Undibacterium sp. 5I1: one gene and its partner. Each later gene encodes a partner of the first gene's protein in a complex. Links are inferred from orthologs where the notes say so. Each region holds a gene or a part of one and is shown on either strand. Other genes may lie near its edges. The genes, in order: secA and secY.

Region 1 (3,681 bases):
TTGATTTCCCCGCGCCAACCGGCACGCCTATAGTCGCCGCGGCAGGCGGCGTGGTAATTGCGGCTGAATTTCATCCAGAATTTGGCAATATGATTGACATCGATCACGGTGGAGAAATCATTACCCGTTATGCCCATACGTCCAAAGTCTACGTAAAAGTAGGGGATATCGTGAAACGCGGCCAACATATTGCCGACATCGGTTCGACTGGGCGTTCCACTGGTGCGCATTTACATTTTGAGGTGCATGTCAAAGGCATACCGCAAAACCCTCATAAATTCCTAAGTGCCGGCGCTAATCAAGCTAGCATGGCCGAGCTGGGGCAAAAATAAGTCTCAAATAAAGATGCCTGAGTGGCAATCCTGAATTTTTCGCCTCTAGCCGTAATCCAGCGGGTTTAATCAGTTTGTTGTTTAAAAAGTAATCATTGGCTTGCAACTACTTTGTAAGCTAACAAGATAATTTCGAGCGATCTCCACTTGATATTGTTGCCTTTGTCTCCAATTCTTCCATCATGCTTAATTTTGTCATTGTGCAATTGTTAGTAAATGATGCGCGCATGGTAAAATCGAAAGTTAGTCTATTGTTGTTGCTGTTGTAAATTCGTAGCGCTAGTGTTAACGATGTACGGGCGCCGTCAGCAATTTTTTCAGAATTCACTCATCCATTCATAGCATGTCATTCCTGACCAAAATATTCGGTAGCCGCAATCAGCGCCTTCTGAAGCAATACCAAAAAACCGTGCTTGATATCAACGCACTGGAACCTACGCTGGAAGCCTTGTCGGATGAGGCATTAAAAGCCAAGACGGAGGAGTTTAAAACCCGCGTTGCTAATGGCGAGACACTAGATGCAATCCTGCCAGAGGCGTTTGCCGTTTGTCGTGAGGCAAGTAAGCGTGTTTTAAAAATGCGCCATTTTGATGTGCAGATGATAGGCGGTATGGTGCTGCATTACGGCAAAATTGCAGAGATGGGCACCGGCGAAGGTAAAACTTTGATGGCGACTTTGCCAACTTACCTGAATGCCTTGTCCGGTAAGGGTGTGCACGTGGTAACCGTCAATGATTATCTGGCGCAGCGTGATGCCGAGTGGATGGGCAAATTGTACGGCTGGTTGGGCTTGACTACCGGTGTCAACTTATCGCAACTCGATCATGATGATAAGCAAGTTGCTTACACATCCGATATCACTTACGGTACCAACAACGAGTTCGGCTTTGACTACCTGCGCGACAATATGGTGTATGAAGCCAAAGACCGTGTACAACGTGGTCTGAACTTTGCCGTCGTCGATGAAGTCGATTCAATTCTGATCGATGAAGCGCGTACCCCACTGATTATCTCTGGTCAGGCTGAAAATCACACAGAGCTGTACTACAAAATTAACGAAGTCCCTAAGCTGCTGACGTTGCAAATCGGTGAAGAAAAACATGACGGCACCGGCAATGTTGAAGTTCCTGGCGACTACACTAAAGATGAAAAAACGCATCAGGTATTACTGACCGAAGCTGGTCACGATCACGCTGAACGTATTTTGACGCAGATGGGTTTGCTGCCAGAAGGCGCGTCCCTGTACGACGCTGCCAACATCACTTTAATTCATCATCTGTACGCTGCTTTGCGTGCGCATGCTTTGTATTTCCGAGATCAGCACTATGTCGTACAAGATAATGAAATCGTGATCGTCGATGAATTTACTGGTCGTATGATGACAGGACGTCGCTGGTCTGATGGCTTGCATCAAGCTGTTGAGGCCAAAGAAGGCGTGAAGATTCAGAATGAGAATCAAACGTTGGCATCAATCACCTTCCAAAACTACTTCCGTATGTATAACCGACTGTCCGGTATGACTGGTACAGCCGATACAGAAGCGTATGAATTCCAGGAAATCTACGGACTGGAAACGGTCGTGATTCCGCCAAACCGTCCATCCCAACGTAAAGATCGTCAGGATCAGGTTTACAAGTCAGCCCAAGAAAAATACGGCGCGATGCTGGTGGATATTCAAGATTGTTACGAGCGCGGTCAGCCGGTCTTGGTGGGTACGACATCGATTGAAAACTCTGAACTCTTGTCTGGCATTTTGGAAAAAGCCAAGTTGCCACATAATGTGTTGAACGCCAAGCAGCATGCGCGTGAGGCAGAAATTATTGCCCAGGCAGGTCGTCCAAAAGGCATCACCATCGCCACCAACATGGCGGGTCGTGGTACGGATATCGTCCTCGGCGGTAACGTCGCCAAGCAAGTGCAGCTGATCGAAGCAGACGACAAACTGTCTGACGCGCAAAAGCAGCAAAAATCTCAGCAACTGCGTGATGAGTGGCAGTCTTTACACGAGCATGTTGTCAATGCCGGTGGTTTGCATATCGTCGGTACTGAACGTCACGAATCACGTCGCGTAGATAATCAATTGCGCGGCCGTTCTGGTCGTCAGGGCGATCCTGGATCTTCCCGTTTCTATTTGTCTTTGGATGATCCGCTCTTGCGCATTTTTGCAGGTGATCGCGTACGCGCCATCATGGACAGACTCAAAATGCCGGAAGGCGAACCGATTGAAGCTGGTATCGTCTCCCGCTCGATTGAATCTGCTCAGCGCAAAGTAGAAGCGCGCAACTTTGACGTGCGTAAGCAATTGCTTGAGTACGATGACGTCGCCAATGATCAGCGCAAAGTGATTTACCAGCAGCGTAATGATTTGCTGGAAGCACAAGACATGTCCGAACTGATTTCTTCTTTGCGTGCGGGTATGTTCGCCGACGTGGTGCGCACTTATGTGCCAGCAGAATCGGTGGAAGAGCAATGGGATATTCCGGCATTGCAAGCAACGCTGGCAAGCGAATGGGCGCTGGATTTGCCTTTAGACAAAATGCTGGAAAATGAGCAAAGTCTGAATGATGAAGACATTTTAGAGCGCGTACAAAAAGCAGCGGATGAAGCTTACGAGGCAAAAGTAGCCTTGGTCGGTAAAGATTCTTTCGCAGGATTTGAGCGTAGTGTGATGTTGCAGAGTATCGACAGTCATTGGCGCGAACATCTGGCAGCGCTCGATCATTTGCGCCAAGGTATTCATTTACGCGGTTATGCGCAGAAAAATCCTAAGCAAGAATACAAGCGCGAAGCGTTTGAATTATTTGGACAGATGCTGGATTTGATCAAAAATGAAGTCGTCAAAACGGTTTCGACAGTGCGTATCCAATCACGTGAAGAAATCGAAGCTGCTGAAGAAAAAATGACACAATCACAAGTTGAGAATGTTCATTTTCAACACGCAGATTTTGATGCAAATGCGACCCCGGAAGAAATGTTGGCACCGACCGCTTTGGCTGAAAACAATGATCAGGCCCAAATGGAATACGCTCTCAAGGTTGGGCGTAATGATCCTTGTCCTTGCGGTAGTGGCAAGAAATATAAGCAGTGTCACGGTAAGCTGGCTTAAGTTGATTATTTAGGTTGATGATTTAGCTTGTTTGCACTGATGCAATAGAAGCATGTGGCACAAAATAAAAAAGGCGGAGATTTCCGCCTTTTTTATTGCCTGCTACTTTTTCAGAATTTTTAACTGAGTTCTTAGTAGATACGATTCTATACATCCAAAAATCAGTAAATTATATACTCCCTATTAGTATAATTAATTGTCCATATATTTATTGGTCATTAAGGTAATTTTATGAAAAAACTG
Region 2 (3,316 bases), 1.5 Mb from region 1 along the record:
CCAGCAGTTGCCCAAGAAAGCGCATTGCCTTGACGATCAGTGATCGTGATGATTGTATTATTAAAAGAGGCGTGCACGTGAGCTATACCCTCTGCAACGTTCTTTTTAACTTTTTTACGAGCGCGGGCTGCGGCTGCGTTATTTTGTGCTTTTGCCATAATATTTCCTTGAATCTAGTTTCCTAGATTATTTCTTCAAAGATTGCGCTGCTTTACGTGGACCCTTACGTGTACGAGCATTCGTACGTGTACGTTGACCACGGCAAGGCAAGCCCTTACGATGACGCAGGCCGCGGTAGCAACCTAAGTCCATCAAACGCTTGATATTCATCGAGAGTTCACGACGTAAGTCACCCTCTACGACGAATTTTGCAATTTCGTCACGGAGTTTCTCTAGTTCGTTGTCGTCCAGATCTTTAACCTTTTTACTGGTCAAAACACCGGTAGCCACACAAATATCTTGTGCGCGCGGGCGGCCAATACCATAGATAGCAGTTAAGCCAATTACGGTATGTTGATGATTTGGGATATTAACCCCTGCGATACGTGCCATTCGTTATTCCTCGTCAAATAACGTCAATTAACCTTGACGCTGTTTATGGCGTGGTTCTGTGCAAATCACACGAACTACACCTTTGCGCTTGATGATCTTGCAGTTGCGGCAAATCCGCTTTACTGATGCGAGAACTTTCATTTTTGCCCTCTTTCCTTCTAGTTACTTGTTTACTTAGTACGGAACACTATTCGCGCCCGGCTCAAATCATAAGGCGTCAATTCTACTGTCACCTTATCGCCAGGCAAGATGCGAATATAATTCATACGCATTTTTCCTGAGATATGGCCAAGTACAACATGCCCGTTTTCCAACTTAACTCGAAATGTTGCATTTGGAAGATTCTCTAAAATCTCACCCTGCATTTGTATAACGTCGTCTTTTGCCATTCGATCTGCTGTTCCTCTGGGCGTTACCTAGAAGGAATTCCGCCCTTGAAATTTGCTTTACGAAGAAGCGATTCGTATTGCTGTGACATCACATAGTTTTGTACTTGAGCCATAAAATCCATCGTAACTACTACGATAATTAATAAGGATGTACCACCAAACGAAAATGGTACTTTCCAACGCGCTATTAAAAATTCTGGTAACAAGCATACTAAAGTAATGTAAACCGCCCCAGCTAAAGTCAAGCGCATCAAAATCTTATCGATATAACGAGCAGTCTGATCACCTGGACGTATACCCGGCACAAACGCACCACTCTTTTTCAGGTTATCTGCTGTTTCTTTACTGTTGAAAACTAGAGCAGTATAGAAAAAACAAAAGAAGATAATAGCTACTGCGTACAACAATGCATGAATAGGTTCGCCAGGTGCCATTGAAGCTGACAAATCTTTCAAAAAGCGTATGAAACCACTCTCTGAAGAATCCATACCCTTAGTGAACCAGCTAGTAATCGTTGCCGGGAATAAGATGATAGAAGAAGCAAATATTGGAGGAATAACCCCTGCCATATTCAACTTCAAAGGCAGATGACTACTCTGCCCACCGTAAACTTTATTTCCAACCTGACGCTTAGCATAATTGACTAATATCTTACGTTGACCACGCTCGATAAAAACAACAAGAAAAGTAACAGCGCCTGCGATTAAGCATATCAGCATAGCGGATACATAATGCATTGATCCAGTACGAACTAATTCAAATAGACTAGCCACCGCATTTGGCAATCCAGAGGCAATACCAGCAAAAATAATAATTGATATACCGTTGCCGAGTCCACGTTCAGTAATCTGCTCACCCAACCACATCAAAAACATGGTTCCAGTAACCAAAGTCACTGTAGTAGTGAATCGAAATGCCATTCCAGGATCAATTACCAACCCAGGTTGTGCCTCTAATCCAAAAGCGATGAAGTATGCCTGTATCGTTGCTAACAACAAAGTACCATAACGTGTATATTGTGTAATCTTCCGACGTCCAGATTCGCCTTCTTTTTTCAAGGCCTCTAGCTGTGGTGAAACTATTGACATTAACTGCATAATGATCGATGCAGAAATATACGGCATGATGCCTAAGGCAAATATCGTAAAACGTGATAAAGCCCCACCGGAGAACATATTAAACATTCCAAGAATACCACCTTGGTTTTGTTTAAACAATTCAGCCAGAGACGTTGGATCTATACCAGGGACTGGTATGTGAGCGCCAACCCTATATACGACAAGTGCACCTAGTAAAAACCATAGTCTTCCCCAAGGAAAACCGCTAGCTGCACTTTTAGCCTGCTGTGGAGATGTTGCCAATTATTGCTCCAGTGTCCGCACTGATTAAGCGACTGTGCCGCCAGCAGCTTCGATTGCGGCTCTTGCGCCTTTAGTGGCGATCAAACCGTTCAAAGTTACTTTTTTAGTGATTGTTCCCGCCATAATCACGCGAACTACGCGTGCGAGCTCAGAAACTACACCGGCTTGTTTCAAAGCTAGGATATCGATCTCAGAAACTGGTAAATTCTCCAGATCTGTCAATCTAACTTCCGCCTTATATGGAGTAGCCAAGGATTTAAAACCACGCTTAGGCAATCGACGTTGCAAAGGCATTTGACCGCCTTCGAAGCCAACTTTGTGAAAACCGCCTGAACGAGATTTTTGACCTTTATGACCACGGCCTGCTGTCTTACCCAAACCAGAACCGATACCACGACCCACACGACGTTTGTAGTGTTTAGCGCCATCAGCCGGCTGTATTGTATTTAATTCCATAATTTGCTCCGATCATAAGCCTGAGAGCTTACGATACAACCTTCACAAGATACGAGACTTTGTTGATCATGCCGCGTACTGATGGTGTATCTTGTAATTCAGAAACTGAATTCACACGACGCAAGCCCAAACCGCGAACTGTAGCACGATGGGACTCACGAGTCCCGATCAGACCTTTGACTAAAGTTATTTTTACTGTATTTGTCATTTCAATCACCTTAGCCCAGAATTTCTTCTAGGGTCTTGCCACGTTTAGCAGCAATTTCTGATGGCGTGCTCATCTTGGACAAACCATCCAAAGTTGCACGAACCATATTATAGGGATTAGTAGAGCCGTTGGATTTAGCAACAACATTTACTACACCTAACACTTCAAAAATCGCGCGCATTGGACCACCAGCAATCACGCCAGTACCCTCTTTAGCAGGCATGATCATCACTTTCGACGCACCATGCTGTCCAGTGACAGCGTGCTGCAATGTGCCATTTTTGAGAGTGACTTTTATCATTTTACGGCGAGCTTCTTCCATCGCTTTTTGTACGGCTACAGGAACTTCT

Evidence for each region.
Region 2: the proteins of secA (region 1) and secY are in contact, whole or in part, in a crystal structure (PDB 3DIN), measured with the Thermotoga maritima proteins. The link is inferred for Undibacterium sp. 5I1 from one-to-one orthologs. Residues at the interface, in WP_004082002.1 of Thermotoga maritima: Glu261, Ala262, Arg263, Lys300, Ala301, Arg302, Thr303, Ile304, Ile305, Leu323, Tyr324, Asp325, Pro326, Val329, Ser330, Tyr333, Ile336, Lys340, Phe345, Val349, Glu363, Phe364, Tyr374, Ser375, Gly376, Gly377, Glu393, Ile395, Thr482, Ser483; in WP_004081795.1 of Thermotoga maritima: Glu108, Gly109, Glu110, Glu111, Ala236, Glu237, Arg238, Arg239, Ile240, Thr241, Ile242, Gln243, Tyr244, Ala245, Arg246, Arg247, Val248, Thr249, Gly250, Arg251, Arg252, Val253, Tyr254, Gly256, Ala257, Ser258, Thr259, Tyr260, Leu261, Pro262.

Annotation. Positions count from the first base shown.
Region 1 is NZ_JAVIWI010000001.1:4,567,658-4,571,338, forward strand. The notes cover bases 283-3,638. They hold secA (preprotein translocase subunit SecA), read left to right. Parts: upstream 283-675; coding sequence 676-3,438; downstream 3,439-3,638. Other genes in these bases: RGU72_RS19960 (M23 family metallopeptidase), read left to right, coding at 283-332. In the rest of the region: more of RGU72_RS19960, read left to right, coding at 1-282. UniProt on the Escherichia coli protein: Required for protein export, interacts with the SecYEG preprotein conducting channel.
Region 2 is NZ_JAVIWI010000001.1:3,073,936-3,077,251, forward strand. The notes cover bases 134-3,124. They hold secY (preprotein translocase subunit SecY), read right to left. Parts: upstream 2,303-3,124; coding sequence 965-2,302; downstream 134-964. Other genes in these bases: rpsK (30S ribosomal protein S11), read right to left, coding at 134-158; rpsM (30S ribosomal protein S13), read right to left, coding at 187-552; rpmJ (50S ribosomal protein L36), read right to left, coding at 580-693; infA (translation initiation factor IF-1), read right to left, coding at 723-941; rplO (50S ribosomal protein L15), read right to left, coding at 2,327-2,758. Also shown: more of rpsK, read right to left, coding at 1-133; more of rpsE, read right to left, coding at 3,125-3,316. UniProt on the Escherichia coli protein: The central subunit of the protein translocation channel SecYEG. Consists of two halves formed by TMs 1-5 and 6-10.